DNA from 2 places in the Bacillus sp. 5RYD7K genome. Region 1 is predicted to be linked to the other one. Evidence: predicted binding sites of a transcription regulator. Region 1 holds the regulator's gene; the other holds the start of a gene.
What was found. The regulator LexA, encoded in region 1, represses DNA repair genes until DNA is damaged. The targets are predictions, from matches to a motif close to CGAACATATGTTCG.
Positions count from the first base shown of each region.

Region 2: a site for LexA is predicted at 1,555-1,568, ahead of uvrB (excinuclease ABC subunit UvrB). Genes of this name have one in related genera too.

Region 1 is NZ_CP191200.1:2,973,387-2,976,562, reverse strand. Features, by position in the region: gene ACQE26_RS14855 (prohibitin family protein) at 1-175, shown strand, start outside; gene ACQE26_RS14850 (YndM family protein) at 202-651, opposite strand; gene ACQE26_RS14845 (hypothetical protein) at 810-1,238, shown strand; gene ACQE26_RS14840 (hypothetical protein) at 1,270-1,527, opposite strand; gene lexA (transcriptional repressor LexA) at 1,578-2,198, opposite strand; gene yneA (cell division suppressor protein YneA) at 2,351-2,662, shown strand; gene ACQE26_RS14825 (YneB family resolvase-like protein) at 2,678-3,176, shown strand, end outside.
Region 2 is NZ_CP191200.1:1,410,430-1,413,605, forward strand. Features, by position in the region: gene ACQE26_RS06955 (PEP/pyruvate-binding domain-containing protein) at 1-934, opposite strand, end outside; gene ACQE26_RS06960 (CsbA family protein) at 1,233-1,469, shown strand; gene uvrB (excinuclease ABC subunit UvrB) at 1,644-3,176, shown strand, end outside.

The DNA of each region.
Region 1 (3,176 bases):
AAAGAAAAAAATTGAAGCGGAAGGGATCGCTGATTATAACCAAATCATAAAAAAATCAATGTCTGATGAAATGATCAAATATAAATGGATTGAAAAATGGGACGGAAAAACACCGAAAGCGACAGGCACAGACTCACTGCTCCAGCTGCCGCTGGACGATCAGAAGCAAAAATAAAAAGAAAGGAGGCGGATGCCTCCTTTTTATGTTTTTTCCTGAGGGTCTTTTTCCGGCACCAATTCTTCAGACGCCTCGGTTTGATAGCTCAATAGTGTGCTGTCTGTCCCTGTTGTGTCCTGATAATCTTCGGGAAGCACATATTGCTGCAAATATCGGTGAAAAAATGCCTCAAAAACAGAAATGCAAAGTGCAGAGATAACCGATGCCGCGGCAGGAGAGACATTAAACCCGCCAATGTTCATTAGAAATATCCATAATATAATGAATGAAATTCCGAAATCAGCTGCAACGGCTGTAAAATTGCTTGTTCTCGGCAGAATCATGCAATCACCCAAAAAGTAAGTGATCAAACTTAAGATCAAGGTAATAAACAGAACGTTTAAAAAAGTTACTTGGTACATCAGATCCAGAACAATGTACAGCAAAGCAAGTGTGAGCGCCGTTTTAGAAGCGAAAGCAATTACATGTTTCATTTGAACCACCTTCGTTATTTCGTTTAGTCTTCATTGTAGGCAATCAGCAAATTTTTAAACTGGTATATAGTGGTTATAAAGTGTGCGTTTTAATAAAATGTAAATAGACATCACCATATTCACAAGTTAAAATATGTAAAAAAAAGGGGGATGCAAAATTGAAAAAATGGTGGATATGTATTGCTGTTTTTTTATTATGTTTTTGCGGAGTACACTCAGCTGAAGCGGCTACCACTGGATTCGGATCAAAAACAAGCTTCATTATGGAGGGAGATGTAAAAGAGTTTTTTATTGAAAATCCGGGGGCTGTATCAGCTGATGATTACCTATTAGGATACAAGTTCACCATTGTGAACAATTCTTCATGCAATTTAAACGTGAAACTCCAGCGGATGGCACTGAACGGAAACTTTTATACATTAAGTTCTAAAAGCTACAGCGGCAGCTGGTTAAACCTAAGTGCCCAGGACAAAAAATCAATTGATCCGCATCACAAATACAGGATTCTGATTGAAAGCTCTTCAAACGACTGTGAACCTGTCCATATTAAAGGGTTATACGGCGTGGAATATTATCATTTTGATTGAAAATAGATACCCGCAAAGGCAGCGGGTTTTTTTACATCTCGTCAAAACTTATTGTACTATGCACTAAATATTCATGAATATAATGTAATCCGTCCGCTCCAGATGAAGATAAATATATATCAAAATCAGCCCGCACAAATACAAAAGTTGAAAAATAGATAAAAAGTTTCCTTAGAGAAACATTATTTATTGACTTCAAAAGTGAGATGCCGGATAATAAAGATGTAAGTTTTTCCTCCTTAGCAGGTTCGTTTCTTAAGCCAGGGCGAATCTGCTCTTTTTTATGCAAAAGTAAAACCCCTCTGAAAGGGGTTTTACGATAAATAAAGTTTAATAGAATTAATGAACGGCTCTGAATACGCCGATCACTTTCCCTAAAATGCTTACGTTTTGCAGGATAATCGGTTCCATCGTCGGATTTTCCGGCTGCAGCCGCACATAATTGTCTTCTTTATAGAAGCGCTTGACCGTGGCTTCATCATCTTCGGTCATAGCCACCACGATTTCCCCGTTATTGGCCGTGTTCTGCTGTTTGACAATGACGTAATCTTTGTCAAAAATGCCGGCGTCAATCATACTTTCTCCCATGATTTCTAACATGAATACGTGTTCTCCCGGAGGAACCATCCTGTCAGGAAGCGGAAAATACTCGTCGATATTTTCAACAGCCGTAATCGGAATACCCGCCGTCACTTTCCCGATGACCGGAACATTGACAACCTGGCTTTTCGGAATTTGGACTTCTTCTTCATCCAATACCTCAATCGCTCTCGGTTTAGTAGGGTCCCGTCTGATCAGGCCTTTTGTCTCCAGCCGCGCCAAATGTCCGTGCACGGTTGAACTGGAAGCCAGTCCTACTGCTTCTCCTATCTCTCTTACAGAAGGCGGATATCCTTTCGTTTTTACCTCTTCTTTAATAAAACGCAGGATATCAAGCTGCCTTTTTGATAGCTTCGTCATATTTCGCACCTCAAAACGTCGATTTTAAGTAGATTATAGCATGATTTTCCTGACAGTACAAACATAGGTTCGAAAAAAACGATTGACAGAAACATTTGTTCGTATATACTGAAAGGTATAAAAAGCGAACAAACATTCTGGAGGTTGTTTAAATGGCGAAGGAATCTATCATATTTGTCGGACTGTTTACTGCGATTTTAAGTGCTGTTATTTTACTTGTTTCATGTACGGGAAATGATCAGGCGCTCAGCCAATATGTTAAAATAAAGGTTCAGGACGGAGATACTCTGTGGTCACTTGCGGATCAAGTAGCAGAGAAGAAAAATATTAACAAAGAAGATTTCATTGAGTGGGTGACGGAGAATAATCATCTCCAAACTGCTGATATAAAGCCCGGAGACGAACTTATTCTTCCGGTTAAGAAGGAGCATCCGGCCGTATATCAGCTGGCCATTGTCAATTAGAGAGGAAAGAGAGAAATGAAGGCGCTCATTTATGCCCGGGTAAGCACAAACAAAGAACAGCAGCAGACGTCTTTAAAAAGACAGGAAGAGGAGCTCAGTGAGATCGCTGCGGCAAACGGCATGGAAGTCGTAAAAGTCATTTCAGAGAAAGCCAGCGGTTACGAAATGGACCGCGACGGAGTATTTGAAATGCTTGATGAAATTAAAAAGTCACATATTGACGCGATATTGGTGCAGGATGAAACAAGACTGGGAAGAGGAAACGCCAAGATCGCGCTTTTGCATTGTATTTACAGGGAGAACGTAAAGATATATACGACGGCTCATAAAGGCGAGCTGGAGCTTTCCGAAGCTGATACGATGGTACTCGAAATCGTCAGTATTGTGGAGGAATATCAAAGGAAAATTCACAATATGAAAATCCGGCGGGGAATGAAAAGAGCCGTAAAAAATGGCTATAAACCTGAACGGAATCTGAAAAACAGACATGAAAACAGCGGAAAAGAAAAAAAAG
Region 2 (3,176 bases), 1.6 Mb from region 1:
CCCGAGGCGTCATGATAAATTCCCGTTCTTCATCTGCCGCTTTCTGATCCTGCGCGATCGTTGTAATCGGTCTGGCCTGAAGCAGATACAGCTTATTTTCGGCAAATCCGAATTCGAGATCCACAGGATAACCGTACAGTTCTTCCGTCTTTATCGTCAGCATGGCAAGTTCTTTGATGCTCTCGTCATCGAGGCAGAAGCGGTTTCTCATGTCAGCGGACGTTTCTTTTTCGGTCACGCCTTCCTTTTGGGAAACGATATACATTTCTTTTAAGCCGATTTCTTTGTCAATCCGGAATGTGTCTTTATTGACGATAAATGTGTCGGGTGTCACGCTTCCGGACACGATTGCTTCTCCGAGACCGTAGCTCGCGCTGATCATCAGTTCTCCGTCATCATGTGTGACGGGGTTTCGGCTGAAAATGACCCCTGACACCTCAGAATTGATCAGTCCTTGGACGACAACACCCATTAGCGGTTCTGCAGTGTCATTGTTCATTTTCTCTTTATAACCGCTGACCCGCGCCGAAAAGAAGGAAGCCCAGCATTCTTTCACTTTTCCGAGAAACTCTTCTTCTGTTTTGATATTTAAATAGGTTTCGTACTGGCCCGCGAAAGAAGCGCCTTCAAGATCTTCGGACGCAGACGAGGAACGTACGGCAACAGAGGCGTATGATTCTCTCAATTCATAAAAAGAGGCAATCAGCTCATCGCGGAGCTCTTTTGAAAACGTGCCGTTTAAAATGGCGCGCTCCATCTCTTCCTCATCTGCCTGAAGCCGGTTATCTTCCATAAAACGCGTCAGGGCATTTGTCTGAATGACAAAACCATCGGGAACGGGCAGGCCGTTTTTCGTCAGTTTAATCAGGTTCATTCCTTTTGCGCCTGCTGAGCGGCTCGATTCTTCCGCTTTTTGAAATCGTACTGAATACATGCGGTATAACCCCCTTTTTCTTCATCCAAGAAAATGATAGTAAACACTATCATTACATTGTAAAGAGAGAGGAAGAAACTGTCAAAGACACAAAGACCTAATCCTTCTCCTCCTTTCGGCTGAAGAAAGGCAATTTGGTTCATTTCATTAATGGTTCAATAGATTTACATTCACATTTTTTCTGACAGATGATTGAAGACTGCTGAAAAAGGGTATTGTGATAGCAGGGGAACGATTGTCCGATTCTTCATTTTTTACTATAATCAGATGAGATGAAGAATTCCCGAGGAGGGTTTTTGTGATTACAAAAGCCGTTTTTGCATTATGTTTCCCTTTTATGCTGGTCGTCCTTTTTACGCGGGTCACTTTTAACCATTATGTGGCGATCGCTCTCACAGCCGCACTGCTTTTCGCATCCTATTTAAAAGGTTACACCGAAACGTATTTTATCGTTGGATTGGATGTCGTATCACTGGTAGCCGGCGGGCTGTACATGGCCAAAAAAGAAGCAGACAAAAAGAAAGACAATGCCTGACATGGTGAATATGAAATGGAAGCCTGCTTTTACGCCATAAAAGCAGGTTTTTTATACAAAAATTGACTTGGTAAAAATAAACCATCGAACTTTAGTTCGTATTTTTAGTGATTTTGCCCGTCATTGTGTTACTATATCAATAGGAAGATTTCGTAAAGAAACGGAGGCTTTTTTGTGAAAGATCGTTTTGAGTTAGTCTCGAAATATCAGCCCCAGGGAGATCAGCCGCAAGCGATTGAGAAGCTTGTCAAAGGCATACAGGAAGGCAGAAAACACCAGACTCTCCTGGGTGCGACAGGGACGGGCAAAACCTTTACCGTGTCCAATCTGATTAAAGAAGTCAATAAGCCGACACTGGTCATTGCCCATAACAAAACCCTTGCCGGACAGCTGTACAGCGAGTTTAAGGAGTTTTTTCCGAACAACGCTGTCGAATATTTTGTCAGCTACTACGATTACTATCAGCCGGAGGCGTATGTGCCTCAAACGGATACATTTATAGAGAAAGACGCAAGCATTAACGATGAAATTGATAAACTGCGGCACTCCGCGACATCCTCTCTGTTTGAACGGAGAGATGTCATTATCATTGCGAGTGTGTCATGCATATACGGTCTCGGTTCGCCTGAAGAATACCGGGAGATGGTCGTGTCGCTCAGACCGGAAATGGAGATTGAGCGGAACGAGCTGCTGAGAAAGCTTGTGGATATCCAGTATGCCCGCAATGATATCGACTTTAAGCGGGGGACATTCCGCGTGCGCGGCGACGTTGTGGAAATTTTCCCGGCTTCCCGTGACGAACATTGTATCAGAGTGGAATTTTTCGGAGACGAAATTGAGCGGATCAGAGAAGTTGACGCTTTGACCGGAGAGATTCTCGGCGACCGCGATCATGTCGCGATTTTCCCGGCTTCCCACTTCGTCACCCGGGCGGAAAAGATGGAAAAAGCGATTCTGAACATTGAACAGGAGCTTGAGGAGCGCTTGAAAGTCATGCGCGAAAACGGCAAGCTCCTTGAAGCGCAGCGGCTTGAGCAGCGGACGAGATATGATCTTGAAATGATGCGGGAAATGGGTTTCTGTTCGGGCATTGAGAACTATTCAAGACACTTGACGCTCCGTCCTCCGGGCTCTACGCCGTATACGCTGCTTGATTATTTTCCGGACGATTTTATGATCGTCGTTGATGAATCACACGTGACGATTCCGCAGGTGCGCGGCATGTTCAACGGTGACCAGGCAAGAAAACAGGTGCTTGTCGATCATGGGTTCCGCCTGCCGTCAGCGCTTGACAACCGTCCGCTCCGATTCGAGGAATTTGAGAAACATATGCACAATATCGTGTACGTGTCGGCTACTCCGGGACCGTATGAGATTGAGCATACGCCGGAAATGATCGAACAGATCATCAGGCCGACGGGACTGCTCGACCCTCTCATTGACGTCCGGCCGATCGAAGGACAGATTGATGATCTAATCGGCGAGATTCAGGCGAGGATAGAACGGAATGAGCGCGTGCTCGTAACGACTTTAACGAAAAAAATGTCAGAGGATCTGACCGATTATCTGAAAGAAATCGGCATCAAGGTCAATTATCTGCATTCCGAGATTAAGACGCTTGAACGGATTGAAATCATCCGTGACCTCCGGCTCGGAAAATATGATGTGCTGGTCGGCATCAACCTGCTGAGGGAAGGTCTTGATATT